4 regions of the Mesorhizobium sp. M1312 genome follow, and region 1 is predicted to be linked to each of the others. Evidence: predicted binding sites of a transcription regulator. Region 1 holds the regulator's gene; each other region holds the start of a gene.

Region 1 (7,491 bases):
AAGCTGGAACCCCATGACCCGGATCAGGAATTCGGCCTGCGCGACGCCCATCACCATGCCGATCACGCCTTCGACGGAGCCGACCGAAAGATCGATGTTGCGCATCACGATGACCAGCACCATGCCGGTCGCCATGATCGCTACCGAGGAGGTCTGCACCGACAGGTTCCAGAGATTGCGCGGCGTGAGGAAAAGCCCGCCCGACAGGATGTGAATTCCAACCCAGATGACCAGCAGCGCGCCGACCATGCCGAGCATGCGTATGTCGAGCTCGGTTGCCTTGAGGAAGCGGCCGACGGGGCTGAGCTCGGATTCGCGCGCCCGATCGGCAGCTGTATCGGCGGCCGGCGTGTTGGAAGTCGTGTCGGTCATGATGTCCTCCCACCGGGTTGCCGTCTGCCGCGGGATGCCGGAAGCAGCTTAGAAGTTAGCCGCGAGAAGCGGAAAAACAATTCTTTTTGAAAAAACGCCGCGGCGTGAAGCCGCGGCGTTTCAGGCTTCTTGCGAAGGCCGGATCAGTTGCAGACCGGGACAGTGCCCGCCGCCACGCCGACGCAGACCTCTTCCTTCTTGATCCAGCCCGCGTCGATGACGACGTTGAGATTGTCCTTGGTGATGCCAATCGGCGTCAGGAACAGCGACTTAACGACATTGCCGCCCGGCGTGGTGAAGTCCTTGACGCCCGCAATGTCTGTCATCTGCTTGCCGTCGGCCAGCTGCGAGGCGATCTCGGCAGCGTTCTTGCCGAGTTCGCGCGCGTCTTTCCACACCGATACGGTCTGCGTGCCGAGCGCGATGCGGTTCAGCGCGGCATGGTCGCCGTCCTGGCCCGACACCGGGACGGATCCGGCCAAGCCTTGCGCCGTCAGCGCCGCGACGACGCCACCAGCGGTGCCGTCATTGGCGGCAACCACCGCATCGACCTTGTTGTCGTTGGCGGTCAGGAACTGTTCCATATTCTTCTGGGCGTTGGCGGGAAGCCAGCCGTCTGTATAGGCCTCGCCGACATTCTTGATCTTGCCGCTGTCGATGGCATCCTTGAGCACTTCCATAGAGCCGGCGAACAGAAAATCGGCATTCGGGTCGGCGCCCGAGCCCTTGATGAAGACGTAATTGCCTTCCGGCGCCACCTTGAACACTTCGCGGGCCTGCATGCGGCCGACTTCCTGGTTGTCGAAGGTCAGATAGAAGACGTCCTTGTTCTCGATCAGCCGGTCATAGCCGACGACCGGAATGCCTTCGTCCAGCGCCTTCTGCACCGCCGGCCCGATGGCCGAGGCATCCTGCGCAAGGATGATCAGCGCGTTGGCGCCCTGCGAGATCAGGCTCTCGACGTCAGTCAGCTGCTTGCCGGGATTGGACTGTGCATCGACGGAAATATACTTGTCGCCGGCTGCCTCGATCGCCGTCTTCATGGCGGCTTCGTCGGTCTTCCAGCGCTCTTCCTGGAAGTTCGACCACGAAACGCCAATGACCTTGTCCTTCGCCTGTGCGACCGACGCGAGCGTCAGCGACATCGCGACCCCCACCAGAATGGCGGCTGTGAATCTCTTCATGATATTCCTCCCTGCGCCGCGTACGGCACGACCAGACTGGCCCGAAGGCCGGCACAAAGGCTCTATTTTTTCGAGCCTCGAAAAAATACTGGTCCAACGCCGAAGCGCTGTCAACATCAAACCTGATGGATCTTGATGTCCCTGCCGACTTATTTCGAGTCTCGGAATAAACAATGACAGGGCCCGCTGCTTCTGCGAATATTTATCGGACATTACCGACGGCTTCCGATCCATGAGCGGCCGCGGCAATAGGGAGGAAGCAAAAGAATGTCGGTTGGAATCCGTCATGACGATTTGCGCCGGCGCAACCGGGCCATGGTGATTTCGGCCGTACGCCGGGCCGGCCAGCCGTCGCGAACCGAGATCGCCGCAACCACTGGCCTCAGCCATTCGACCATATCGGCGATCTCTTCCGACCTGATCCAGGAAGGCATCCTGACCGAGATCAAGGCGAGCGAGACCGTTTCGATGAAACGCGGCCGACCGCAGGTCGGCCTCAGCCTCAATCCGGAAGCCGCTGCGGTATTGGCGGTCGTGTTGTCGCTGAATTTCCTGTCGGTCGCCGTCATCGATTATGCCGGACAGGTGGTCGCAGAGGAACAGCGCCGGCTGGACACGCTGACCATGTCGCGCGACGAGCTGATCGGCGAATGTGTCGCCATCGTCCGGCGCCGGGTCGAAGACCCCGACCTCGATGTCCAAAGCGTCGCCCGCATCGCGCTGGCGATCCAGGGCATCACCGATTCCCATGCGCGCGCCATGTTGTGGTCGCCGATCACGCCGCAGACGAATATCGCCTTCGCCGACATTCTGGAACGCGAGTTCGGCATCCCGGCCATCATGGAGAACGACTGCAACATGATGGCCGTGGCGCTGCGCTGGCGCGACCCGAATCGCTACCGCGACGATTTCATCGCCGTCCTGCTCTCGCACGGCATCGGTATGGGGCTGGTGCTGAAGGGAGAACTGTTCACCGGCACCCATTCCTCAGGCGGTGAATTCGGCCACATGATCCACCGGCCGGGCGGCGCGCTTTGCCGTTGCGGGCGGCGCGGCTGCGTCGAGGCCTACGCCGGCAACTACGCTATCTGGCGCAACGCAAGGCAATTGAGCGAGAACGCCGAGCCGGTCGCCGATGTCAGCGACGCCGAGATGCGGGCACTGGCGGCCCGGGCGCGCCAGACGGACGGACCGGAGCGCGAAGCCTACCGCAAGGCCGGCGAAGCACTCGGCTTCGGGCTCGGCAGCCTGTTCGCGCTGATCGATCCGGCGCCGGTCGCCATGGTCGGCGCTAGCGCTGCCGCCTTCGACCTGATTGAGCCGGCCCTGCGCGAGGCCATCGCCCAGACCGCCGGCGGCCAGCATTCGGGTTCGATTTCCTTCGACACCGAGCCGAACGAACTGCCGCTGATCCGCGAAGGCTGTGCCATGCGGGCGCTGAGCTTCGTCGACCAGGAGATTTTCGCGCCGGGCATTCAGGCGCGAGCCGGCTCGGTCGGAAGGAACGTGGCTTGAATTCGAAGGCAGGGATCGCCGGATCGCGACTTGGGGTGCGTTGATTCAGGTCAGGCCGAGTCGAGAATGGTGGGTTCCGAGAACCGGAGCGGAGCGTACTTTTGGGTACGTGAGGAGCGGAAGCGCAGGAGGCCGCCGGTCGCAGGCCGGCATCACCCTGAATATCAGCTAGTCTTCCCTGATCGCATAGCCCGCGCCGCGGATGGTGCGGATGACATCAGGCATGCGACCATTGTTGACCGCCTTGCGCAACCGTCCGACATGGACGTCCACCGTGCGCTCGTCGATGTAGATCGTCTCGCCCCAGACATTGTCGAGCAACTGGCTGCGCGAGAAGACTCGACCCGGGTGCCGCATCATGAATTCGAGCAGCCGGAACTCGGTTGGCCCGAGCCGGATCTCGCTCCTCTTGCGATAGACCCTGTGCGATTCGCGATCGAGCACGATGTCGCCGACCTTAAGCACGCTGGACAGCACTTCCGGCTTGGCGCGGCGCAGCAGCGCCTTGACCCTGGCCATGAATTCCGGCGTCGAGAACGGCTTGACCAGATAGTCGTCGGCTCCGGTGGAAAGGCCGCGCACCCGATCGCTCTCCTCGCCGCGCGCGGTCAGCATGATGATCGGCAGCCGCTCGGTTTCGGGACGCACCCGAAGGCGCCGGCAAAGCTCGATGCCGGAAACCGCCGGCACCATCCAGTCGAGCACCAGAAGATCGGGCACGTTTTCCTGCAGCCGAATTTCGGCCTCGTCGCCGCGCGTCACCACCTCGACCTGATAACCCTCGGATTCCAGATTGTAACGAAGAAGGACGCCCAGCGGCTCTTCATCCTCCACCACCATGATGCGCGGCGCGATCATCGGCCGGTCACTCCTGTCATGTCGCTGGCGCCGAGATCATCGTTTCGTCTAGCTTCGGCCGATCCGCCGGCAGTTGCTGCCCGGTCACGACAAAGTAGGCGTTTTCGGCGATGTTGGTGACATGATCGCCAATACGCTCGAGATTCTTGGCGCAGAACAGAAGATGCGTGCAGGCGGTGATGTTGCGCGGATCCTCCATCATATAGGTCAGGAGTTCGCGGAAAACCGCCGTGTATTTCACATCGATCTTCTGGTCGTCGGCGCGCAGTTCTTTCAACGCGCCGGCATTGCGCGACACATAGTGCTCAACCACCCCGCGGAGCTGCACAAGAACGAGATCCGCCATCGCGTCGATCCCGTGCGATAGATTACGCGGCGTGGCGCTCTGCCCGACTGCGCTGACCCGCTTGGCTATGTTCTTGGCCAAATCGCCGATGCGCTCGAGATCACCGGCCATGCGGATTGCGCCAACCACGGCGCGCAGATCTTGCGCCATCGGCTGCCGCTTGGCGATCAGCGTGATCGCGCTATCGTCGAGTTCGCGCTGCCGCGCATCCATGATGGCGTCGTCCGAGACGACGCGCTGAGCCATCGCATTGTCTGACGCAAGCAACGCGCGAATCGAGGCTGCGACCATCGCCGCGGCGAGCTCGTCCATGTCGCGGATCAGCCTGTCGATGTGCTCCAGTTCCTCGTCGAAAGATGCGACGGTGTGTTCACCCATGATACTGTCCTCGTTTTCGAAATTCGCCGCCGGACCGCTCAGCCGAACCGGCCGGTGATGTAGTCCTGGGTGCGCTTGTCGTCGGGATTGGTGAACATCTTGTCGGTCGCGCCCTCCTCGACCAGATAGCCGAGATGGAACATCGCCGTGCGTTGCGACACGCGCGCTGCCTGCTGCATCGAATGGGTGACGATGACGATCGTGTAGTTCTGGCGCAGTTCGTCAATCAGTTCCTCGACGCGGGCGGTGGCGATCGGATCGAGCGCCGAACAGGGCTCGTCCATCAGGATAACTTCCGGCGACACGGCGATGGCGCGCGCGATGCACAGGCGCTGCTGCTGTCCGCCGGAGAGACCGGTGCCCGACTCGAGCAGGCGATCCTTGACCTCGTTGAACAGGCCGGCCTTCTTCAGGCTCGATTCAACGATGCCGTCCAGCTCGGCCTTGCTCCTGGCCAGGCCATGAATGCGCGGACCGTAGGCGACGTTTTCATAGATCGACTTCGGAAACGGGTTCGGCTTCTGGAATACCATGCCGACGCGAGCTCGCAGCTCGACGACATCGATTTTCGGGTCGTAGACATCCTCGCCGTCGAGCGTGATCTTGCCGCTCACCCGCGCGATATCGATCGTGTCGTTCATTCGGTTCAGGCAACGCAGGAAGGTCGACTTGCCACAGCCCGATGGGCCGATCAACGCCGTCACCTGGTTCTCGCGGATATCGAGATCCACGTCGAACAGAGCTCGCTTCTCGCCGTAATGAACGGAGACCTTTTCGCCCTTCATCTTGATCGAGGGGGCATTGGTTCCGCTGCTCAGTTTCTGCTCGACGCCGGCTTCCGTCATGATGTTCATATCCTCTACTCCTTACCAGTACTCCTTACCAGCGCCGCTCGAAGCGCCTGCGCAGTATCACCGCGATGGCGTTCATGATGACCAAAAACACCAGCAAAATCAAAATCGCCGCCGAAGTCTTCTGCTGGAATCCAGCTTCTGGGAAATCCGCCCACATGAATATCTGCACCGGCAGGATCGTCGCGGGATCGGTAAAGCCGCCGGGAATGTCGACGATGAAGGCGACCATGCCGATCATCAGCAAGGGCGCGGTTTCACCCAGCGCATGCGCCATTCCGAGGATGGTGCCGGTCATGATACCCGGCATCGCCAGCGGCAGGACGTGATGGAATACGGTCTGGACCTTGGACGCTCCGATACCGAGCGCCGCTTCGCGGATCGACGGCGGCACGGCGCGCAGCGAAGCGCGAGAGGCGATAATGATGATCGGCAGGGTCATCAGCGCCAGCACCATGCCGCCGACCACCGGGGCCGAGCGCGGCATGCCGAAGAAATTCAGGAATACGGCAAGTCCAAGCAGGCCGAAGACGATCGAAGGCACCGCCGCCAGGTTGTTGATATTCACTTCTATGATCGTCGTCAGCCGGTTCTTGGGGGCAAATTCCTCAAGATAAATCGCCGCCGAAACGCCGATCGGGAAGGCGATGGCGAGCGTTACGATCATGGTCAGAAACGATCCAACGACCGCGCCCCAGACGCCGGCCAGTTCCGGCTCGCGGCTTGCGCCGGTGAAGAAGAAGATCGAGTTGAACCGGCTTTCGATCAGGCCGGCGCTCTTCAGCGTGTCGAGCCAGACGATCATCTTGTCGGAAATCTTTCGCGATGCTTCCGGCGTATCGATGACGCGCAGGAATGCCTGGCCGCTCGCGGCGGGCGCCGTGCTGTCCAGCGCCTCGATCACCGTGCCCTTTGCGACCGCCGTTCCGTTGGTCCCAGACGACAGCGCGGTCAGCTTGACCGTGCCGCCATTGAACGCGACCAGCAGCGACGACGCGCCGCTCGTCAGCGTGAGCGTGCCGTTTTCTCGCTCGGTCGCACCATGGCCGCGCGCCAGCGTCAGCATGGCATCGTCGCCGAAGGTCAGATCGATGTCGCCGCTGGTTTCCGAAGGCGTGACGCTCGTCGAAATCGCTTCGTCCGAACCGACGTCGGCAAGCAAACCTTTGAGATAGAGGTCGGCAAAATCGTCAAGTGGAACCGCATAGTCCACCGTTCCTCCGAGCATCCCCGGATCAGCCGCAATATCCTTGCGCAGGAAGACGCCTGTGCCGGTGGAAATCAGTCCGCGCAGAAGGCGCTTGTCCTGACGGCTCTTCACATCGGGAAATTTTGCCGTAAGCGCTTCCTGAGCGATGGCGTCGTAGTTGACGGCGTCGAGTTTTGCCGGGTCGACCTTGGACGCCGAAAGATCGATCGGCAGCGTCAGATAGTTCTGCCGGAGCGCCGGGATCGCCTGCGTGACGATCGTCGACAGGAGCAGCACAAGGAATAAGCCGGCCAACGCGACGGCTGCGGCGCCGAGCCATTTGAACCACGTTTCGGTGCGGTAACGACCCTTCAGCCGCGCCTTCGCGGCATCATCGGTATGAATGCTGACCGGCCGTCCGACGGCGCCGAATGACGAGATCGCATCAGTCATATTGCTCTCGGTATTTTTGGACGACGCGCAAAGCGACGATGTTGAGGGTAAGCGTGATGCAGAACAGCACCAGGCCGAGTGCGAAGGCTGCAAGCGTCTTGGCGCTGTCGAATTCCTGATCGCCCACAAGCAGCGTCACGATCTGCACGGTCACGGTGGTGACCGCTTCGAGCGGGTTGGCCGTTAGGTTTGCCGCCAGCCCCGCCGCCATGACCACGATCATTGTCTCGCCGATTGCGCGGCTGACGGCAAGCAGCATCGCCGAAACGATGCCCGGAAGGGCAGCAGGAAGGACCACCTTGCGGATGGTTTCCGACTTGGTCGCGCCGAGGCCGGCGGAACCGT
Region 2 (7,491 bases), on a different contig from region 1:
CAGACCTGCTCGACCAGATATCGCTGGTCGCGTTGGCCTTTCCGGCTTTCAGTGACGGCCGTTCCTTCTCCAAGGGAGAACTGCTGCGCAGCCGCTACCATTTCGAGGGCGCGGTTCGCGCCACCGGGCAGGTTCTGGTCGACCAGCTACCGCATATGCTGCGCCTCGGCTTCGACGAGTTCGAAGTGTCGCATCCGGTGCTTTTGAAACGGCTCGAGGAAGGCCGCACCGGCGGTCTGCCGCTGTATTATCAGCCGACCGAGAAGCCGGAGGCCAAAGGCCCTAAATATTCCTGGCGGCGGGTGCACGCCGGCTGATCGCCTGCGAGAGCAGATCGCCGCATCTGGTCGGACCACCTTGCAGATTCAGTCTTTATTTTCGGTGACCTGCCATTAGGATAGGCTTATTATTTCGCGTTCCGAAATAAATTCGCCACCAAGGGAGGAACCGGAATGGCTGGTAAGAAGATATTGATGCTCGTTGGAGAGTTCAGCGAGGAATACGAGATTTTCGTCTTTGAACAGGCCATGCATGCGGTCGGCCACACTGTCCATGTCGTGTGCCCCGACAAGAAGGCGGGCGATATCCTGAAGACGTCGCTGCATGATTTCGAGGGCCACCAGACCTATACGGAAAAGCTCGGCCACGACTACATTCTCAATAAGACGTTTTCCGAGGTGAATCCGGCTGAATACGATGCCGTCTATGCGGCAGGCGGGCGCGGCCCGGAATATATCCGTATCGACAAGCGCGTGCAGGCGCTGGTGCGGCATTTCCACGAGACCGGCAAGCCGATCTTCACCATCTGCCATGGCGCGCAGATCCTGATGGCGGTCGACGGCGTGCTGCGTGGCAGGGAAGTCGCGGCGCTGCAGTATTGCGAGCCGGAAGTCACGCTCGCCGGCGGCACCTACATCGATGTCGCGCCGACCGGCGCCCATGTCGACGGCAATCTGGTATCGGCCAAGGGCTGGCCGGGCCTCGCCGCCTTCATGCGCGAATGCCTGAAAGTGCTCGGCACCGAGATCCACCATGGCGAGATCCTGATGCGCGACGAACGCAAGGCGGCTTGAGCCAGGCCTTGGAAAACCGCCGCTCCTGTGGTGAGGCTGTTCTACAGCGGCGCGCGTCCTTTCTGGACGCGCAAAGGACGCTGTAGCACATTGATTCTACGCATGATCCTCTCCGAAAATCGATTTCGATTTTCGGGGTCATGCGTTTACGCAGTCATCCGCGCTTCGCGAAACGACACCAGCTTGCTGCGGCTCTCATCCCACAGCGCCAGCTTGACGCAGCGCAGGCTGTCGAGAAGCGTGACGCGACCGATTTCGCGCAGTTCCGGATAGTCCCTCAGGACCTCCTGCAGCCGATAGCACGGCACCTTGGCGGAGAGGTGGTGCACGTGATGGACGCCGATATTGCCGGTGAACCAGTTCAGCACCGGCGGCAGGTCATAATAGGACGAGCCGTGCAGGGCCGCGTGCTGAAACTCCCATTCGGAGTCCTTTGCCCACTCAGTCTCTTCGAATTGGTGCTGGACGTAAAACAACCAGATGCCGGCGGAACCGGCGAGAACGACAATGGGCAAATGGACAACCAGGAACGCTTCGAGGCCGACGAACCAGACGAGGGCGGCGGCGGCGACCGCGATGGCCACGTTGGTCGCCATTGACGACACCCAGGGCGTCAGGCCGCCTCGCATCATGCCGACCGGCAGTCTCTGCTCAAAGATGAAAAGCCAAATGGGGCCGAGGCCGAACATGACGAGCGGATGGCGATAGAGACGATAGGCAAGGCGGCCCCGCCAGGACATTTGCCGATATTCCGCGACGGTCAACGTCTTGATATCGCCCGTGCCGCGCTCATCGAGATTGCCGGCGCTGGCGTGATGGGTTGCGTGGGCACGCCGCCAGCAATCGTAGGGCGTCAAGGTCAGGATGCCCAGGCCGCGGCCGATCCAGTCGTCGGCGGTGCGGTTGGCGAAGAAGGAACCGTGGCCGCAATCGTGCTGGATCATGAAGATCCGCACCAGAAAGCCGGCGGCCGGAAGGATGAGGATCAGACCCCACCAATGACCATGGGCATAGGCAGCCGAGGACAGTGCCCACAGCGTGGCAAAGGGGATGAGGGTGATAGCAAGTTCGACGGCGCTGCGCCGCCTGTCTGGTTTCTTGTAGCGCGCCAGGATTTTCAACCAGGCACGTTTGCTGTTCGCCACAGCTTCGGGGGAAATCATGTTCATCAGGAAGCATAGACGGACCATTCCGACGCCGCAAGGCAGGCATCACGCGAAGTTACTGCGCGTAAATGTCGCGCGATGCGCAAGGTACTGCAATGTGGAAGGGCATGCTTGGGTTCCGGCGGCACGAAAGTGTTGGTCTACCGCCTGTGGCCACCGGCGGCTACGCTGCTCTCGATGCCGTCCAGGCGGTCGAGCAATTCCCTGAAGCGATCGGGAATATCGTTCTCCGTCCGGAACGCCGGCAGCGCACGCAGAAAGCGCGTCGTTGCCTCGGTGCCGAACTGGCGCCTGATGCCGGCCGCGAGCCTTTCACGTCTTTCGTCATTGGCGCGGGCGCTATTCTTGTTATGGTCGCCGTTGTTGCGGGTCATCATCTCAAAATCCTGTGTCGGCTTCGAAACTCTTCCAGCAGACGAATGGTTCCCCCATCGCAGCATCTTGGCAAGCAAAGCCGGCGGTTACAGTAAAATTTGAATTAATATCGAAAGGTCTTCATGATGCGCCGTCAGAGCGCCAGCGGCCTCTTCAGTATCGCTTGCCCCTTGATTTTTGGCCGCCAAACCTCGATATCGGGCACAAAATCCACATCATTCGAAATGACGGGAAACGGCGATGAGCGACCAGGCAAAAGACGAACGCGCGCCCGATGAAGCCGAGACGACCGGGGCTGCCACCGAACACACGGAAGGCAGCGTCGACGGCGACTATGAAGCGCTTGTGCGGCTTCTGAAGGAAAACGACGAGTTGAAGGACCGCGCGCTCCGCGTCGCAGCCGAGATGGAGAATCTGCGCCGCCGTACCGCCCGTGACGTGCACGATGCGCGTGCTTATGCGGTTGCCAATTTCGCCCGTGACATGCTGTCGGTATCTGACAATCTGCGCCGTGCGCTGGATGCGATCCCGGCTGAGGCCAAGGCGTCGGGCGATGCCGGTTTCAAGGCGCTGATCGAGGGCGTCGAGCTCACCGAGCGCGCCATGCTATCGGCGCTGGAGCGGCACGGGGTGAAGAAGCTCGAGCCGGAAGGCGAGAAATTCGACCCGAATTTCCACCAGGCGATGTTCGAGGTACCCAATCCGGAGGTGCCCGCCAACACGGTGGTCCAGGTCGTGCAGCCAGGCTATTCGATCGGCGAGCGGGTGCTGCGGCCGGCCATGGTCGGCGTTGCCAAAGGCGGACCCAAGCATGTCGCCAGCGAAGCGCCGGTCGAGCCAGGGCCGGTGAATGAGCAGGCTGAGAAGGATGCGTAAGTTAGGGGAATAGGGGAACGCTACGTACGGTAAAGTGGGGCAATTGCCTACTCCGGCCGTTGCCTTCTCTCCCCCTACTGCCTTATCCCGCTACTGCCCTACTCAGGCCGCGAAACGCTGGGCTTCCCCGCCATAATAGTTGACGTAGCGGGCGCCGATCTCCTGGACCGGCATCACCACGAACACGTCGACCGTCGAGAATTCGCGGTCAATGACGCAGCCGTCGCCGATGCGCGCGCCGACGCGCAGATAGCCCTTGACCAGCGGCGGCATCGCCGCGATCGCGGCCTTGGCGTTGACCGCCTCGATCGGCATCAAGTCCATGGAACAGTAGCGCCCGGCGACCGCGCGCACGTCCCAGGCCGAATTCGTCCGGCAGTGATGGGCGAGATAGGTCAGCGCTTCGGCGTGCGCCGCCGGCACGGTGCCGTGGAACGAAGCGCAACCGGTCATCACGCCGATCCCGTAATGGTTGATATAGGTCCAAATACCCTGCCAGAGCGCCTCGATGGTGCGCTTCGAGCGGTATTCCGGCAAGACGCAGGAGCGGCCGAGCTCGAGGAAACGCTGGCCGGGGTGGCGGGCGATAAGATTGGTCAGCTCGAATTCGCCCTCGGAATAGAAGCCGCCGGCCGCTGCCGCGATTTCCTGCCGCAGCAGGCGGTAGGTGCCGACAATGCGGCGATGCTCGGGACCGGACAGCGAGGTGTCGAAGACGAGCAAATGATCACAAAGCGGATCGAAATGGTCGGCGTCACGGCGGTCCTGCACCTGGAACAGGTTCTTCCTGGCGCCAAGCTCGTCATAGAACACCCGGTAGCGCACTTCCTGCGCGGCGGCGATCTCAGCCTCGTTGCGGGCGAGCCGCACTTCGAGGTTGCCTATGCGGCCGAGCGCTTCGCCTTTTATGACGGCATCGACGTTCCGCCCGGTGAGCAAAGCACCGCTGGCGTTCGGCCGAGCGTCACATTCCGGCATAACTGTATGCACGAGTGATTCTCCTTCGAGCCATCCCTCTTGGCACGGGGATACGGTGTAGGTGCAACAGGATTGTGACAGTACCGTGATACGGCGTTGCCGGCAATACTTCGTCGGCTGGGTAATCCTTCAACCGGCTATGTTACGCCGGGAAACTTGGAAGGACAGCTCGGCAGATCACGCCGCCACCTGGCCTTCGACCGCATGGACAAGCGCGTCGGGGTCGAGCGGCTTGGTGACGAAGCCGCTGGCACCATGGGCGAGCACGGCGTGGCGGGTCTTTTCCTGACTGTCCGCCGAAAGCACCATGATCGGAACCGGCGGCACGGCGGTTTCCTCCTCATGCCGGCGAATGGCGGCGATGGCGTCCAGCCCGTCCATGACAGGCATGTGCAGGTCCATCAGCACCACGTCGAAGCGGTGCTTGTGACCCGTACCAGTGACGGCCTCGACGGCGGCCTTGCCGTTGCCGACCACTTTCACGCGATGCCCGGCCTTTAGCAGTGTGGCACGGGCAAGCATGGCGTTGATGTCGTTATCCTCGGCGATCAGCACGGACAGCCCCTGCCTGCGGCCGCCAATGGCACGGACGGATGGTGCGCCGGGCTTTTCCGGCTGTGGCTGGGTGAGGGCGGGCACGCTGCTGGTCAAAAGCACGCGCAGCAACGTCTCGCCGCGAACCGGCCGTGCCAGGAAGGTGGCGTAGCCGCTGGCGCGGAACTCGCCCAGCATGCCGCGGTCGGTCGGCGCGATCAGCGTGATCGCCTCGCAATCGGCAAAGCCGCTCTGGCGAAGGCGCTTGAGCAAACTGCCGTCGCCCTCCTCCATGGCCGCATCAACCAGAAGTACGTCGCAGCCTTCTGCGAAGGACGCTGCCTGGGCGGCGGTCGCAGCCAGATCGACCATGCCGCCATTGGCACGGATGGTGCGGGCGATGGCGTCGGCCTCGATGGCGTTCTTCGACAGTATCACCGCGCGCCGCCCTGACAGCGCATTCTGGCGGGTCTGCGGCGGCTCGGTGGCCGCTATTGCAGGGATTTCGAAGACGAACTCGGAGCCTTGGCCGAGGCGGCTCGACACCGAAATCGTGCCGCCCATGGCGATCACCAGGCGCTTGGAGATGGCAAGACCGAGCCCGGCGCCGCCATGCGCGCGGGTCGACGTGCCATCAGCCTGTTCGAATTCCTCGAAGATGCGCTCCATATCGTCCTCGTGCAGGCCGGGACCGGTGTCGGCGACGGTGAAGCATATGCGGTCGGTGGTTTCGGTGCGGGCACGAGCGATGCTCACCAATACGCCGCCGCTGTCGGTGAACTTGATCGCGTTGCCGATCAGGTTGAGCAGCACCTGCCTGACCCTTCCCGGATCGGCTGATATCATCTGCGGCACGTCGGGTTCGACGTGGCAGCCAAGGCCGATATTCTTGGCGAAGGCGCGCGCGGCCAAGAGTTCGACGATGTTGTCGGCGATCTCGCGCACCGACATTGGCTGCGGTTCGGGATCGAAGCGGCCGGCCTCGATCTTGGAATAGTCGAGCAGATCCTCGATCAGCGCCAGCAGCGCGCTGGCCGAGGTCGAGACGGCGCCGACATAGGTCCGTTGTTCGGGCGAGAGATTGGTGTCCGCCAGCAGCCTGGCCATGCCCATGATGCCGTTCATCGGCGTGCGGATCTCGTGGCTGACGGTGGCGAGGAAGCGCGATTTGGCCTGGCTTGCATATTCGGCTCGCTCACGGGCGGTGATCAGCGACGATTCGGCGTGCTTGCGGGCGGTGATGTCGCGGGCGATGGCGCGATGCGAGGCGCCGCCGTTCTCCTTGTCGCGCACGGACAGTTCGATCCATGAGAACCAGCGCGGGCCAGCCGGCGTACGAATGGCGACGTCGGTGGAGCTCAGGCATTCGTGGTCGGAAAAAGCGGCATCGGGAACGATGCCGACCTCGATGCCGAGTTCGGCAAGGGTCCTGCCGGCAAGGTCGCGCTGATCGGCTCCGACAAGATCGGCGAAAACCTTGTTGGCATAGACGATGTGGCCGTCACGATCGCGGTGGACGACGAGATCGCCAAGCGCGTCGATCAGCCCGCGAAAGCGTTCCTCGCTCTCCTGCATCTCCCACATGCGGTCGGCCAGGGTCTCGACCTCGGCGCGGCTGCGAGCTGCGGTCTCGCCAAGGAGGGCAACCGTACGACGCTCCTTGCGCCTGGCACGCAGATGCACGGCGAGACCGGCCATGCCAGTCGCCAAAAGGCCGAAAGTGATGAAGATCGGCGCTCCGGTCAGATGCGACAGACCTGCCAGCACGCCTATGGCGACGAGCGTCAGGAACGGCAGGCCTTCGCGATTGGCGGCGGACAGTTCGGGCGCCAGTGGCGGCGCTGCGATATGCTGCCGTCTTGGCGCCTCCGGGCCGATCTCGTCGACGTTTTCGGCGCTCTCCGTTTCTCTGATGCCGGATTCCGTGACCATGCGGAAACCCTTGCCAGACAGAGATTATGGAAAATTGCGACCGATCGTTCGAATTTTATCGGTCGCGCGGTTTTTTGTCTTTCTTTCGTGCAAAACGGCAGACGCCAGAACTCACATATCCACCACTACGCGGCCACGGATCTTGCCCTCGAGGATGTCGTGCGCGGCGTCGATGATGCCGTCAAAGCCGATGGTCGTGGACAGGCTGGCCAGCTTCTGGAGATCGAGGTCCGTGCCGATGCGGCGCCACGCCTCCATGCGGACCGGCTTCGGCGCCATCACCGAATCGATGCCGAGCAGACAAACGCCGCGCAGGATGAACGGGGCGACGCTCGCCGGCAGATCCATGCCGCCTGCCAGGCCGCAGGCGGCGACGGCGCCGCCATAGGAGGTCATCGAAAGGACGTTGGCCAGCGTGTGACTGCCGACCGCATCGACGCCGCCGGCCCAGCGTTCCTTGGCGAGCGGCTTTGCCGGCTGGGCAAGCTCGTCGCGCGAAATCACTTCCGCAGCACCGAGGTCGATCAGGTAGGGGCTTTCAGCGCTGCGGCCGGTCG
Region 3 (7,491 bases), on a different contig from region 1:
GTGCCGACAAAAGCCATGACGATGGTTTGCAAGAGTTTCAGCCACACGTCGCCATGCTGCCACTCGGCGTTGTTGAGGACGTTGTCCCAGGCGAGCGCTGCGTTTGACCGCGACGGGTCGATGCGTGCCCCGGAAACGATCAGTGAAGCGACTTCGCCGAACGGCTTTCCCCAGAATGGCGAATTCGTGTCGAACACGAAATTGGCCCAACCGAAGAAACGTCGCCAGGCAACCACTTCGTCATCTTGCACCTCGGCGCGGCCGAGAAAGCCGAACGAGACGTAGGCTGTCGAGCCTGGCCTGCGTTGCTCGATCCAGTCGGGCAGCGGCGTGCGCGGCGTGACAGAACTGTCCCTGGCAATATCGAAGATGACGCTTTCGGTGCCGCGCGTCACGGCGACGAGGTTTGGCGTGATGGCGATCCGGCATTGCCAAGGGTGACGGTCGCCGCTACGACGGCGTTTTCGCGCACCGTTTCAGGCGCAGCCGGGGCGGATTGGTCCGACGGGGCGGCCGGCTTCTCGGCGGTTGGCGCCCCAGGCGCCATGAACGAATCCTGCGACGACTTGTTGGTCGCGATCGCCGGTGCTGGCGCTGCGTCGACCCGCCGCTCGATCACCGCCACCTGCTTGGTCACCCAGTCGGGATCTGGATTGGACCCCAGATTGGAAAAGCGGGAGTAGTCGATCGTCAGATAATTGTCCTTGAACTCGATGTCGGGCCGGATTTCGTAGGACACCCAGTCGGCGAGATCAGCGCCGGCAAGGTTCCAGTTCGCCTTTTCGAGAACGGTGCCGATCGAGAAGACCATGAACAGTAAAAGGTGTAGAGAATGCAAAGAAGGATGCCGATCGGGGCGGCATAGCGCTTCCATAGGGATCGCCGGAACGCATCCGGATGGCGAGTGGCGATGTCGTTGATGGCGTCGGCGTTCATCGCATTACTCTCCGCGCCCGTATGCGAACGCTTGCCGGCCGACAAGACGATGTCTCAGCCATACCGAAAACTGGTCGACGGCGACAATCGTGCAGAACAGCAGAAAGACGATGGCAATCGTCTTGGCCTCATGGCCTCGGCCGATCGAAAGGCGCAGCGATTCGCCGATGCCGCCGGCACCGACGGCGCCGAGAATGGTCGAAGCGCGCACATTGATCTCGAAGCGGAGCAGGAATAGCTCATGAAGTTGGGCAGAACCTGAGGCACGATGCCGAACCACACCCGTTCGACCCAATTGGCGCCAACGGCGCGCAAGCCTTCTTCAGGTTTCATGTCGGCATTCTCGACCACTTCGAAGAACATTTTCCCGAGCGCGCCGATGGTATGGATGCTGACCGCAATGATCGCCGGAATGGGTCCAAGCGAGAAGATTGCCAGAAAAAAGCCGGCAATGACGATTTCCGGAAAGGCGCGGACGATTTCAAGGAAGCGGCGCGTGACGAAACGGAGCCAGCGGTTGGCCGTGATATTGCTCGCAGCGAGGAAGCAGAGCAGGAAACCGAATGTGGAGCCCACCAAGGTTGAAAACAGGGCCATGTTCAGCGTCTCGATCATCCGGTGGAAATACTCCGGAATGTAGATGCTTTGGGTCAGGTAGACCCGGCCTTCTGGGTAGTCGAACTCGAGGCTGCCTTCGTCGTAAGGGGATGGCAGGTCGAACAGCGCGCGCACCGGCTCGAACCAGTCGCGCGGCTTCAACTCGCCGAAAAAGTCGGCGACGTGGGGAAGGCGGTCGAAGAACTTTCCGGCGTTGGTTTCGTTTGCGAACCAGAGCGAGCCAGAGAGTGCAAGAAGCAGGAAAACCAGGCCTCCGATCGTGTAAAGGCGCCGGCGGGCGGCGAGGTCGCGCCAGTGCCGCTCGACAGTGGCTCCCTCCGGTGAAAGCGCAGGCACACGGTAAACGTCGGTCGCACTCATCGATAGATCCCCGGCCCCTGATGCGGCAACGCCGCCGGCGGCGCATGGCCCCGGCGGCGTTGTGGCAGTTTGCTTACGAGCCGATCTTCGCCTTGCGGGCGTCGATGATCGGCTGATAGAACTCTGGGGTGACCGGTGAATAGCCCTTGTAATCGCCGCCTTGTATCGCCGAGAAACAGGCCGGATCGGTTTCCGGAAGCTTGGTCAGGAAATCGGTGATCTTCTGCTTGGCGCCGGCGTCGATCGACGTACGCACGACCAGCGGGCCGTTCGGGATCAGCGGCGACTGCCACAATTCGACAAGGTCGTCCATTTTGAGGACGCCCTTGTCGACCATCTTGCGCAGGTTGCCCGAGCTGTAGCCGTCGTTGAAGTCGCCGACACCGGAGGCCCAGGTGGTGCCGGCATCGAACGTACCCTTCAAGACTTCAAGGACAAGCTGTTCATGGCCGCCACCGAAACCGGTCGACGCGAAGTAGCTCTTCACATCCATGCCGATGTCCTTGGGCAGTGACGTGACCGGGATCAGGTAACCGGAAGTCGAATCGGGATCGGCGAAACCGAGTTTCTTGCCCTTCATGTCGGCGAGCGTCTTGATGCCGGAATCAGCGCGGGCGACCATGACCGCACGGTAGCCGGTCGAACCGTCGGTCTGGATCGTCGTCAGGATCGGTTCAACCGCGTCCTTGTTTTCGAGATAGACCTTGGCGTAGGCGGAAGCGCCCAGCTCGGCAAAGTCAAGTGTGCCGCCGAGCAAGCCCTGGATGACGCCATCGTAGTCGGCGGCCGGGAACAGCGAAACTTTCTCGACGCCGAGGACGTCCTTGATGTGATCGGCGAAGCACTGGTAATTGCGCAGACGGTCGGCTTCGTTCTCGCCGCCCAGAATGCCGACGCGGAACTCCTTCAGGCCCTGAGCCTGAACCGCGCCCACCGCCATGGCGAGGATGGAAACGGCACCGAAAAGTATCTTTCTAAACATTTCGCGTCTCTCCTGTTGGTTCCGGCATCGCGCCGGCAGCGTTCGAATTTTGACAGCGCCAGGCGCTCATTCTGCTTTCGTATATTCGTATACCGGTATCCACTTGCCGGATCGTGGGCCTAGTAGCCGGGAAATGCGGGCTCGAGCGGTCCGGCGGATGCGGCGATTTTTTGCTTGATGATCACGCTGGTCGAGGTGATGGCCTCGGAGATTTCGCCGCCATTGCTGTCGGCGCCATAGACCGTGCGCACGGCCTCACGGTTGAGGTCCTCGGGCGGGCCGTCGAACACCACCTTGCCGGCGGCCATGCCGATGATGCGGTTGCAATAGGTGCGCGCGGTATCCAGCGTGTGCAGATTGGTGACGACGGTGATGCCCTCGCGCAGATTGATGTCCTGCAGCGAATCCATCACCACCTTGGCATTGAGCGGGTCGAGCGAGGCGATCGGCTCGTCGGCGAGGATGACTTTCGGCTGCTGCATCGTGGCACGTGCAATCGCGACGCGCTGCTGCTGGCCGCCGGACAAGGTGCCGGCCGGCTGCAGCGCCGTGCGGGCAATGTCGAGACGCTCCAGCGCCGCGATCGCCTCGGCCCGTTCCTCGCGGGAGAAGACACCGAGCAGATTGACAACGGTCGAGCGGTGATTGAGCCGGCCGAGCAGCACGTTGGTCAGCACGTCGAGACGCGGCACCAGGTTGAATTGCTGGAAGATCATGGCGCAATCGCGCTGCCAACGCCTGAGCAGCGAGCCGCGCAGGCTGGAAACTTCGGCGCCGTCAAAGAAAATCGACCCTTGGCTCGGGTCGATGAGGCGGTTGATCATCCGCAAAAGCGTCGACTTGCCGGCGCCCGAGCGGCCGATGATGCCGACCATCTGGCCGTGCGGGATCAAGATATGGACATTGCTGACGGCGGTGTTCTTGCCAAACCGGCGGGTGACGCCGCAGATTTCGAGCGTGGCTGAGGTTGCTGACATAGGCAAGTTCCAGTCCAGTCGCGTTTCGAAGGTCTGTTAACCTTCGCTAGCGCAGCCGCATGAAACTGCGGTGTCGGATTGATGTCAGTTTTGTTACTGCCCACAGGCTTGGGCGGCGCGCCGTGAATGGTGAATGTGAAATGGGTGAATAGTGAATGGTGAATGGTGAATGGTGACAGTGGCGGCCAGCAGAGGCTGGTGGAAGCTCTTTCTATTCACTATTCACCCCCTTCAGCCGCCGTACTTCTCCAGAAACGCCTCCGCCGAAAGCGCGCGAAAATCGCCGAGCGCCGCGCGCAGGCGGGCATGGTCCCAATCCCACCAGGCAAGTGCCTGATAGCGTTCCGCCGTGCGGCGGTCGAAGCGTTCGCGGATCGGCTTCGCCGGCACGCCGCCGACGATGGTGTAGGGCGCGACATCTTTCGATACCACGGCGCCGGCACCGACTGCCGCGCCGTCACCCACGGTGACGCCAGGCAGGATGGTCGAGCCGTGCCCGAGCCAGGTGTCATGGCCAATGGTGACGCGTTTGGCGCGTCGCTGGGCGAAGAATTCGCTCTCGTGCTCGGCGTCGTCCCAATAGTGCGAGGCGCGATAGGTGAAATGGTGCAGCGTCGGCCGCCAGGTCGGGTGGTTGGTGGCATTGATGCGCACGCTGGCGGCGATGTTGGCGAACTTGCCGATCGTCGCGCACCAGACGCCGCAGTTCCTGCATCATGTAGGAATAGTCGCCGATTGTGCTCTCGGAAACTCGGCAGCGATCGGCGATCTCGGTCCAGCGGCCGAGCGTCGAGTTCTCGACATCCGCCGTCTCGTGGACAAGCGGCGTTTCCGACAGTTTCCTGGTCATGCGGCGATTTTTCCGGCGGCAAAAGCGGTCACGTCGATGACGCGATCGGCCACTGCCTCGCGCACGTCGTGGTCATGGAAGATGCCTAGCAGGGCGACGCCGACCGACTTCTTGGCCGCGATCAGCGTGATCACGACGTCGCGGTTCCTGGCATCCAGCGAGGCGGTCGGTTCGTCGAGCAGCAGGATCGGATGCTCGGTGATGAAGCCGCGCGCGATGTTGACGCGCTGTTGTTCGCCGCCGGAAAAGGTCGCCGGCGGCAATGCCCAGAGTTTTTCGGGCAGGTTGAGCTGCGCCAGCAAGGCGCGCGCCTTGCCGCGCGCGACCTCACGGTCCTCGCCGCGCTCGACCAGCGGTTCGGCAACGACGTCGAGGGCGGAGACGCGCGGCACTGTGCGCAGGAACTGGCTGACATAGCCGATGGTGAGGCGGCGCACGGCAAGCACGGTGCGTGGGCTGGCCGTCGCCAGATCGATGAGCCCGTCCTCGTGCTGGACGATGATCTGGCCTTCGTCGACGGCATAGTTGCCGTAGAGCATCTTCAGGATCGAGCTCTTGCCGGCGCCGGACGGGCCGCCAAGCACGGCGCACTCGCCGCTCCTGATCGAGAACGACACGCCGGCGACGACAGGCAATTTGATGCCGTCGCGCAGATGCATGGTGAAGCTCTTGGCGACATCGGAGACGACGAGAGGGGTCGGCATGATCACACCTGCAGAATGGAAGAAACGAGGAGCTGGGTGTAGGGCGCGCGCGGGTCGTCGAGCACGCGGTCGGTGAGGCCGCTTTCGACGACGCGGCCGTCCTTCATCACCATCATGCGCTGCGACAGCAGACGCGCCACTGCGAGGTCGTGGGTGACGACGATCGCCGCCAGGCCAAGGTCGGTGACCAGGCCGCGCAACAGGTCGAGCAGGCGCGCCTGCACCGAGACGTCGAGGCCGCCGGTCGGCTCGTCCATGAACACCAGCCGCGGCCCGGTGACGAGGTTGCGGGCGATCTGCAGGCGCTGGCGCATGCCGCCGGAAAAGGCGCGCGGTTCGTCGTCGACGCGGTCCTCATCGATCTCGACGCGCGACAGCCAGTCGACCGCCGTCGCACGAATCCTGCCATAATGGCGGTCGCCGACCGCCATCAGCCGCTCGCCGACATTGGCGCCGGCCGAAACGGTCATGCGCAACCCGTCGGCGGGGTTCTGGTGGACGAAGCCCCAGTCGGTGCGCATCAGGAAGCGGCGCTCGGCCTCGCTCATGCGGTAAAGCTCGCGCAACTGGCCGTCGCGCATGCGGTAGCTGGCGGTGCCGGAGCTCGGCAGCAGCCGGGTCGACAGGCAGTTGAGCAGCGTCGTCTTGCCGGATCCGGATTCGCCGACCACTGCCAGCACCTCGCCCGGCCACAGGTCGAAGCTGACGTTCTCGCAACCAATGCGCGAGCCGTAGAACTTCGACAGCGCAGAAACGCGCAGCAGTGGTTCGTCGGTCATTGCGCCGGCTCCGTCGTCTCGGGCGCAAGGTGGCCGCGATGGCCTTGCTCGCGCCGCTTCTCGCAATGATCGGTATCGGAGCAGACGAACATGTGGCCGCCATGGTCGTCGAGGATGACCTCGTCGAGATAGACGTTCTCGGCCGCGCACAGCGCGCAGGGATGGTCGAAGGTCTGCACCTCGAAAGGATGGTCCTCGAAGTCGAGACTGACGACTTCGGTGAAAGGCGGTAGCGCATAGATGCGCTTTTCGCGGCCGGCGCCAAACAGTTGCAGAGCCGGCGAACGGTGCATCTTCGGATTGTCGAATTTCGGCGTCGGCGAGGGATCCATCACATAGCGGCCCTCGACCTTGACCGGATAGGCATAGGTGGTGGCGATGCGACCGTGCCTGGCAATGTCTTCGTAGAGCTTCACATGCATGAGGCCGTATTCCTCCAGCGCATGCATTTTCCGCGTTTCCGTTTCGCGCGGCTCGAGGAAGCGCAGCGGCTCGGGGATCGGCACCTGATAGACCAGCACCTGGCCTGCGGTCAGCGGATGTTCGGGAATGCGGTGGCGGGTCTGGATGATGGTCGCCTTGCCCGTCTCGGTGGTGACGGCGACATTGGCGACCTTCTTGAAGAAGGCGCGGATCGAGACCGCATTGGTGGTATCGTCGGCGCCTTGGTCGATGACCTTCAGCACATCGTCCGGGCCGATGATCGAAGCGGTAACCTGGACGCCGCCGGTGCCCCAGCCATAGGGCATCGGCATCTCGCGTGAGGCGAACGGCACCTGGTAGCCGGGAATGGCGATGCCCTTGAGGATCGCGCGGCGGATCATCCGCTTGGTCTGCTCGTCGAGATAGGCGAAGTTGTAGGTGGCGATGTCGGTCGGTTGTGCGGTCATTCCGCGGCCTCCCTTTTTTCTTCCATCTTGCCGTTCTCGCGGGCGTCATGCTCGGCGCGCATGCGGCGCACCAGGTCGAGCTCGGCCTGGAAGTCGACATAATGCGGCAGCTTGAGGTGCTCGACGAAGCCGGTCGCTTGGACGTTGTCGGAATGCGAGATGACGAACTCCTCGTCCTGGGCCGCGGCGACGACGTCCTCGCCGAATTCGGTTGCACGAAGAGCGCGATCGCAGAGCGCCATGGCCATCGCCTTGCGCTCGCTCTGGCCGAAGACGAGGCCGTAACCGCGGGTGAACTGCGGCGGTGCCTTGGCCGAGCCCTTGAACTGGTTGACCATCTGGCACTCGGTGACACGCAACGAGCCGAGCGGTACGGCGAAGGGCAGCTCCGGCAC
Region 4 (7,491 bases), on a different contig from region 1:
GCCGCCGGCCACCAGCACGGTTGCCAGCGTGTGGATGCGATTGGAGACGCGGCGGAAGCCGAACAGCATGATGCCGAGGAACGCCGCCTCAAGGAAGAAGGCGGTGAGGATCTCATAGGCGAGCAGCGGGCCGGCGATGTTGCCGACGGTCTCCATGTAACCCGGCCAGTTGGTGCCAAACTGGAAGCTCATCGTGACGCCCGAAACCACGCCCATGGCAAAGGACAGCGCGAACACCTTCACCCAGGTGAAATAGGCGCGCATCCAGGCGGAATCGCCTGTGGCGTTGTAGCGAAGCTTGAAGAACAGCAGCACCCAGCCAAGCGCGATGGTGATAGCCGGAAACAAGATATGGAACGAGATGTTCGCGCCGAATTGGATGCGCGAAAGGATGAGCGGGTCCATGGTGGGCTCCGGCTGCTGCTATGTCAGGGAAGATAGGCCGGATGCGCCAAGCGGTCAAAGCGGCGTGGCGTCACGCGAGGCGGAACGCCGCAGGACTGCGGCAGCGGTGGATGCATCTTTCGCATGCCGATGTCCAGAACTGTCAGGAGTGCCATTGACTTCCGGCTGCGCGCACCGACATTCAGCGGACTAAAATTAACAGTTCTCCTTTCAAGCAGCCGTTTTTCAGCCATGCCATCCATCATTTCCATTGCCGGGGTCACAAAGACCTACGCCACCGGTTTCAAGGCGCTGAAGGAGATCAATCTCGATATCGAACGCGGCGAGATTTTTGCGCTGCTCGGGCCGAACGGCGCCGGCAAGACGACGCTGATCTCGATCGTCTGCGGTATCGTCAACCGCTCGTCGGGCACGGTCACGGTGGACGGCCACGACATCAGCCGGGATTATCGCGCCGCACGCAGCCTCATCGGGCTGGTGCCGCAGGAACTGACCATCGACGCGTTCGAGAGCGTGTGGGCGACGGTCAACTACAGCCGCGGCCTGTTCGGCAAGCCGGCCAACCACGCCTTCGTCGAGAAAGTGCTGCGCGACCTGTCGTTGTGGGACAAGAAGGACGCCAAGGCGATCACCTTGTCCGGCGGCATGAAGCGGCGGCTGATGATCGCCAAGGCGCTGTCGCACGAACCGAGGGTGCTGTTCCTCGACGAGCCGACAGCCGGCGTTGACGTCGAGCTGCGTCAGGATATGTGGGCTATGGTGCGCCGGTTGCGCGAGGATGGCGTTACCATCATCCTGACCACGCACTATATCGAGGAGGCCGAGGCGATGGCCGACCGCGTCGGCGTCATCAATCGCGGTGAGATCGTGCTGGTTGAGGACAAGGTGCAACTGATGCGCACGCTCGGCCGCAAAAGGCTGTTGCTGGAACTGCGCAGTCCGCTCGCCACCATACCCGAGACGTTTTCGCGCTACGCGCTGGAGCTTTCGCCGGACGGCAATCAACTGACGTACACCTATGACAACCAGAGCGAACGGCCGGGCGTCGCCTCGCTGCTCCGCGACCTCGAGACGGCCGGCATCCAGTTCCGCGATATCGACACGCAAAACAGCTCGCTCGAGGAGATCTTCGTCAACCTGGTGAGGAAGGACGCATGAACCTGCGAGCAGTCTGGGCGATCTACAAGATGGAGATGGCGCGCGCCTTTCGGACCGTGCTGCAGAGCATCGTCTCGCCAGTCATCTCGACATCGCTCTATTTCGTCGTCTTCGGCTCGGCCATCGGCTCGCGCATCACCGAGATCGACGGCATCAGCTACGGCGCCTTCATCGTGCCGGGGCTGATCATGCTGTCGCTGCTGACACAGTCGATCTCCAACGCCTCCTTCGCCATCTATTTCCCGAAATTCGTCGGCTCGATCTACGAATTACTGTCGGCGCCGGTGTCCTATCTGGAGATCATCATTGCCTATGTCGGCGGTGCGGCGACCAAGTCGATCATACTCGGCCTGATCATCCTGGCGACCGCGTCGCTGTTCGTGCCGCTAACTATCGAGCATCCGTTCTGGATGCTCTCCTTCCTGGTGCTGACGGCGGTGACCTTCAGCCTGTTCGGGTTCATCATCGGCATCTGGGCGAGAAGCTTCGAGCAGCTGCAGCTGGTGCCGCTGCTGATCATCACGCCGCTGACCTTCCTTGGCGGCAGCTTCTATTCGATCGACATGCTGCCCGGCATCTGGCGCACGGTGACGCTGTTCAACCCTGTCCTCTATCTGGTCAGCGGCTTTCGCTGGAGTTTCTACGGCAAGTCCGACGTCTCGATCGGCATCAGCCTCGGCATGACCGTCGTTTTCCTGCTTATCTGCATAGCGATCGTCGCGTGGATATTCAGGACCGGCTACCGGCTGCGGAACTGACCGGCTTACAGCACGCTGAGCCGTGGGCTAGGCCGGCATCCCCTGAAAGATTCCCCTGGACGGCGGTCGAATAGGCGAGCGAGAAATCGCCATGCCGGCGGACCAGCCAGGCGCTCGACATGGGCCCGCTCCTGCCGGATGACCTTGGGCGCGGCGCCCTCGATCAGGCGGTCGAAATGATTGCGCAAGGAGGGCGTGGTCGAGATTCCGCGTGCAGCGCTTCGGAATTGGGATGCCCGCAAGCCCGCGGGCTTCGAATCATTGGTGGCAGCGAGAATTGAACGGAAGCCCCTGGCAATTGGGCATAAATTGGCAATTGGGCATAAAAAAGGAGGGACTTCGGTCGAGCCAAAACCCCTCTTTCACGATTTACCAGCGTGGACCTGGGAGCGCGATGATCTCTAGACCGCGATCTTGCCACCGCCCTGTTTGGTGATGGCGACGACCGACGGCCGCACCGGCATATCGGGCTTGAAGTCGGGCCAGCGGGTCGACGGGTCCTCATAGTAAGAGGGACGGCCAAAAGCCTCCCAGTCTTCGCCGCCGTCGGCCGGATGCTGAACCGCGACGAAGGCGGTCTGGTCGTCGGGCGTGAATAGCGGGCCGCACAGTTCAGCGCCGATCGGCACGCGGAAGAACAGCTTTGATGTCGCCCGTGCCTCGCCTTCGGTGTCGACCGCCCACAGGCCATCGGTGCGACCGGTGGCCTTCGGGCCCTGGCCGTCGGTCGAGACCCAAAGCCGGCCGGCCGCATCGATGGCGCAATTGTCCGGCATGCCGAACCAGCCATTGGCGGTGGTCGCGGTCGAGAAGGTGGCGCCGACTTCGGCCACAGCGGGATCACCGCATTTCAGCAGCACTTCCCACTTGCCCTTGGTGGCAGTGAAATCACCACCGTCCACGACGATCTCGATGATGTGGCCGAAGGCGTTTTCGGCGCGCGGGTTGGCGGCATCGACCTGGTCCGTCTTGCGTTTAGAATTGTTGGTCAACATGACGTAGACTTTGCCTGTCGTCGGATTGGGCTGGATATCCTCGGGGCGGTCCATCTTGGTGGCGCCAAGCAGATCGGCGGCACGGCGCGTCTCGATGAGCACGTCGGCTTGGCTGGCAAAGCCGTTCTCCGCCGTCAGCGGGCCCTGGCCGAAGACGATGGGAAGCCATTCGATCGAACCGTCCTCGGCGAATTTGGCGACATAGAGCGTGCCGTCGTCGAGAAGATCCATGTTGGCGGTGCGGTGCTCGGCGTTGAACTTACCGGCCGTGACGAATTTATAGACATAGTCGAAACGCTCGTCGTCGCCGAGATAGAAGACGACACGGCCATCCTTGGCGACGATCGATTCAGCGCCCTCATGCTTGAAGCGGCCCATGGCAGTGCGCTTCCTTGGCACCGAGGTCGGATCGCTGACGTCGACCTCGACGATCCAGCCGAAGCGATTCGGCTCGTTCGGCTCCTTGCCGATGTCGAAGCGGTCGTAGTGCGCCGCCCATTCATAGGCGCCTTCGGGAATACCCAGGCGCTTGTAGTTGGCGGCTTCCTTGTGGCCTTCCGGCAACTCGCCCGAGAAATAGCCGTGTATGTTTTCCTCGGCCATGACGTAGGTGCCCCAGGGCGTGACGCCCCCGGCACAATTGTTGACGGTGCCGAAGACCTTCGTGCCGGTCGGATCGGCACTGGTCTTGACCCGGTCGTGGCCGGCGACGGGGCCGGACAGTGCCATCTCGGTGTTGGCGGTGATGCGGCGATTGAGCTTGCCGTCGCGCACCACCTGCCATTTGCCTGATACCTTGCGGATTTCGACGATGGTGCCGCCATGCGCGGCCATCTCGATATCGACCTGTTCCTTGCTCAGCGGCGCCTGCTTGGCCTCGCCATCGACGATAGTGACAAGGCCCGGGAACATCAGATGCGGGTTGGTATACTCGTGGTTGACCACCAGCAGGCCATGCTCGGCCGAGCCGTCGATCGGGATATAGCCGACATAGTCGTTATTGTAGCCAAACTGTCTTTCCTGGGCCTGCGCCGACTGTTTTGTCGGATCGAATTCCGGCGAATCAGCAAACAGCGGATCGCCCCAGCGCAACAGCACGTCGGCGTCATAGCCGGCGGCGACGTGGTGCTTGTCATCGACGCCTGCCTCGACCTCGGCGAAGGCGAAGGCCGAGCCGGCGGCGGCGCGGGCATCGTCGGCGAGGATCAGCGCGAGCGGGCTGACGGTGGCAGCGATGGCGGTTGCCGCAAGCGATCCCTGCAGGAAACCACGGCGCGAGAAGCGCGCGGCGATGATCTCGCCCATCGTCTGGTTGTCTGTGGGATTGGCTCCTGGCCCATCGTTTTCCTCAAGCAAGCTGGTGCGGAAATGGGCGTTTGGGGAAAGATGTCCGGTCGAGCGATGTTCAGTCATGGGGGCTTGCCTCTGGCTTCTTGGGATGGCTGGAGCGTGTTGCTTGACTGACCGCGTATCGCCGGGAGATCACAGTTTGATGACGTTGCCGGCCAATTTCCAGCCCCGATTTCGTGTCCATGATCAGCCTCGCTTGACCGCGACCGGCGCTTCAGAAACAAGATCTGCGGCAGGCGGAAGGAACCGCATCGAGAGGGACAAAAAGTGAGTTTCTGGGGACTGGGGCAACTCGGCATTTCGACAGTAATCTTCCTGTTGGCGGCGACGGCGGCCAAGCAATGGGGACTGGCGCCGAGTCTCGGTAAGATCATTTTGACGCTGGCGCTCTATTCGGCGGGCAATCTGATCATGCTGAGGCTGATCCGTGAATTCGGCATGTCGGTGTCGTTCAGCCTGTCGGCGGTGATCCAGCTGGTGTCGGTGAACGTGGTGGCCCTGGTGTTCTTCGGCGAGCGCGTCAATGCGTTGCAGGCGACCGGCATCGTGCTCGCCGTCGCAGCTGTGGCGCTGATCACGCTCGGGCCCTATCTGCAAAAGCTATAGTCGCGCAGACCCCGAAATCGGAATCGATTTTCGGAAAGGATCATGCGCAAAAGTTACGTGCTACAGCGTCCTTTGCGCGTTCAAAAGGACGCGCGGCGCTGTAGGACGATTGGGCCGATGAAGAATACCGCAAGCAAGCTGCTCAACTGGATCGAATTCCCGGTGCTACTGGCCGGACTGGTCATCGCCGGCGGACTGTGGGGGTTCGAGGAACTGATGGAAGTGGCGCGAGACACCACGCCGCACGCCTTCGACACGGAAATCCTGCTCGCCTTCCGTGAAGCGGGCCAGCCCGACAATCCGATCGGACCGCCATGGCTGGAAGGGGCGATGCGCGACATCACCAGCCTCGGCAGCGCCAGCGTACTCGTGCTGATGACAGCGGCGGTGATCGTCTATCTGCTGCTGATCCACAAGCCGGGACCGGCGTTTCTCGTCTTCGTCGCGGTGGCGGGCGGGCAGGCCCTGTCGAGCACGCTGAAGCTCGGAATCGACCGGCCGCGCCCCGACCTTGTCTCGCATCTCGCCGACGTGGCGACGCTTTCGTTTCCGAGCGGCCACGCGATGCTGTCGGCGGTGACATATTTGACGCTGGGCAGCTTGGCGTCGCGCTTCCTGCCTGGGCGAACGACCAAGGTCTATGTGCTGGCACTGGCGGTGCTGACGACCCTGCTGGTCGGCATCAGCCGCGTCTATCTCGGCGTTCATTGGCCATCCGACGTGCTGGCCGGCTGGTGCGCCGGCTTCGCCTGGGCGATGCTGTGCTGGCTGGCCGCATGGGCGCTACAGCGATGGCGCGGGCAGACCGTCGGCGGCTGAACCGGCTGGTCAGACGGCGCTGTGTCGGTCGGCGCGCGGTCAAATCAGCGTGTTGAGGATCTTACGCCCGCAACCTGCCAGCAGGAAAACTGTTGACACACGACGCGTAGCGCGCGGGGCTCCCCAGGACGCAAGCGCCCGTGCACGCCTGACACATGCATTATGATGGTTGAACCATCATAATGGCGGTATTATACATGTGGCGCAGACTCAGACAGGGGTTTTAACCGATGATCACTGCCGCGCAGATGCGCGCCGCAAGGGCGCTGGCCGGCATCGATCAGAAGACGCTCGCCGAGCGCGCCGGAGTATCGCTTCCAACCATCCAGCGCATGGAAGCGAGCGACGGCGTGGTCAGGGGCGTGGTCGACACGCTGATGAAGGTCATCCAGGCCCTCGATGAGGCCGGCGTGGAACTGGCGAGAACCAGGTCAGCGAGCGCGGCGGCAGGGGCGTGCGCCTCAAGCCGGTCGTGCCGCAGAACTCGCCCGGCTGAGCCGACAAAAGTCGCGACGGCGACCGCCGACAGTCCTGCCGACGATCCCGCCGCCTCCTTGGTTTTTATGCGTGCCCCAAACCGCTGTGCACTTTTGGGCGGCATGCGTCAGCAGCGGAAGGCAGTCCATGGATCGAAACCGGCGGGCAATTCATCAACCGGCGCAGCCGACATTTTCCGAACTGTTCACGCCGAAGGTGGTGACGGTGCTGCGCGAGGGCTACACATCTTCCGACCTCACCGAAAGCATCGTCGTCGGCTTCGCGCTGGGCTCGATCCTGTTCATCGACCGCATGGCCAAGAGCATTGCGGTTGAGCCGGACCAGAGACTGGTGCAGGACGATGTCGCCGACAGAACCGGCGCCGCCAACGCATATGATTCCAGCGAAGCCAGCGATGCCGACACCGTCGTCTACCGGATTTCGGGCGCCTTCTTCTTCGGCGCCGCCTCGACCGTCGCCACGGTGCTGGACCGCATAGCCGACCAGCGCCAGAACTTCATCCTCGACTGCTCCGCAGTGCCGTTCTTCGATTCGACGGCAGCCAACGTCATCGAGGGCGCGGCCCACAAGGCGAGGGGCGCCGGCGTGCGCTTCATCATATCAGGCGCTTCGCCGCAGACACGTCGCATGCTGATCAACCACGGCGTCAAGCGGCCGCTTGTGACATACGCCGCCTCGATCAGGGATGCGCGGGCGCAGTTGAGGGGGCGACTATAGGTCTCTTAGCTTTCACCATTTCCGTTTTGGAATATCAAACGCTTGGATATGACCGATTAGCGCGGATCCATATCGCCCCCGCAGCTTCTCGATGAATTGTGGCTCCACGCTATTCACGAAACCCAACATTCCCTTAAGAAGCCCCAGTTCCGTCGCGTCCAATTTATCCTGAGATGCGCGATGCA

Evidence for each region. Region 1 encodes PhoB, which activates phosphate uptake and scavenging genes when phosphate is short. Its sites were predicted from a motif close to TGTCATNNANCTGTCAT; they were not measured.
Region 2: a site for PhoB is predicted at 4,532-4,548, ahead of olsB (l-ornithine N(alpha)-acyltransferase). Genes of this name have one in related genera too.
Region 3: a site for PhoB is predicted at 3,944-3,960, ahead of phnC (phosphonate ABC transporter ATP-binding protein). Genes of this name have one in related genera too.
Region 4: a site for PhoB is predicted at 4,798-4,814, ahead of NKH36_RS18740 (PhoX family protein). Genes of this name have one in related genera too.

What each region holds. Positions count from the first base shown of each region.
Region 1 is NZ_JAMYLQ010000011.1:15,343-22,833, forward strand. Features, by position in the region: gene NKH36_RS14840 (sugar ABC transporter permease) at 1-372, opposite strand, end outside; gene xylF (D-xylose ABC transporter substrate-binding protein) at 516-1,556, opposite strand; gene NKH36_RS14850 (ROK family protein) at 1,824-3,071, shown strand; gene phoB (phosphate regulon transcriptional regulator PhoB) at 3,240-3,929, opposite strand; gene phoU (phosphate signaling complex protein PhoU) at 3,946-4,653, opposite strand; gene pstB (phosphate ABC transporter ATP-binding protein PstB) at 4,692-5,507, opposite strand; gene pstA (phosphate ABC transporter permease PstA) at 5,533-7,146, opposite strand; gene pstC (phosphate ABC transporter permease subunit PstC) at 7,139-7,491, opposite strand, start outside.
Region 2 is NZ_JAMYLQ010000017.1:21,584-29,074, reverse strand. Features, by position in the region: gene NKH36_RS19765 (DUF934 domain-containing protein) at 1-317, shown strand, start outside; gene NKH36_RS19760 (DJ-1/PfpI family protein) at 453-1,073, shown strand; gene NKH36_RS19755 (fatty acid desaturase) at 1,220-2,242, opposite strand; gene NKH36_RS19750 (hypothetical protein) at 2,380-2,616, opposite strand; gene grpE (nucleotide exchange factor GrpE) at 2,855-3,490, shown strand; gene olsB (l-ornithine N(alpha)-acyltransferase) at 3,593-4,468, opposite strand; gene NKH36_RS19735 (hybrid sensor histidine kinase/response regulator) at 4,646-6,934, opposite strand; gene acuI (acrylyl-CoA reductase (NADPH)) at 7,046-7,491, opposite strand, start outside.
Region 3 is NZ_JAMYLQ010000017.1:83,338-90,828, reverse strand. Features, by position in the region: partial or broken gene phnE (phosphonate ABC transporter, permease protein PhnE) at 1-936, opposite strand, end outside; partial or broken gene phnE (phosphonate ABC transporter, permease protein PhnE) at 941-1,914, opposite strand; gene phnD (phosphonate ABC transporter substrate-binding protein) at 1,988-2,896, opposite strand; gene phnC (phosphonate ABC transporter ATP-binding protein) at 3,016-3,873, opposite strand; partial or broken gene NKH36_RS20035 (DapH/DapD/GlmU-related protein) at 4,105-4,723, opposite strand; gene phnL (phosphonate C-P lyase system protein PhnL) at 4,720-5,427, opposite strand; gene phnK (phosphonate C-P lyase system protein PhnK) at 5,430-6,206, opposite strand; gene NKH36_RS20020 (alpha-D-ribose 1-methylphosphonate 5-phosphate C-P-lyase PhnJ) at 6,203-7,096, opposite strand; gene NKH36_RS20015 (carbon-phosphorus lyase complex subunit) at 7,093-7,491, opposite strand, start outside.
Region 4 is NZ_JAMYLQ010000015.1:110,921-118,411, forward strand. Features, by position in the region: gene NKH36_RS18720 (cytochrome ubiquinol oxidase subunit I) at 1-405, opposite strand, end outside; gene NKH36_RS18725 (hypothetical protein) at 429-638, opposite strand; gene NKH36_RS18730 (ABC transporter ATP-binding protein) at 637-1,563, shown strand; gene NKH36_RS18735 (ABC transporter permease) at 1,560-2,321, shown strand; gene NKH36_RS18740 (PhoX family protein) at 2,723-4,729, opposite strand; gene NKH36_RS18745 (hypothetical protein) at 4,934-5,272, shown strand; gene NKH36_RS18750 (phosphatase PAP2 family protein) at 5,390-6,091, shown strand; partial or broken gene NKH36_RS18755 (helix-turn-helix domain-containing protein) at 6,322-6,587, shown strand; partial or broken gene NKH36_RS18760 (STAS domain-containing protein) at 6,821-7,306, shown strand; gene NKH36_RS18765 (retron St85 family RNA-directed DNA polymerase) at 7,319-7,491, opposite strand, start outside.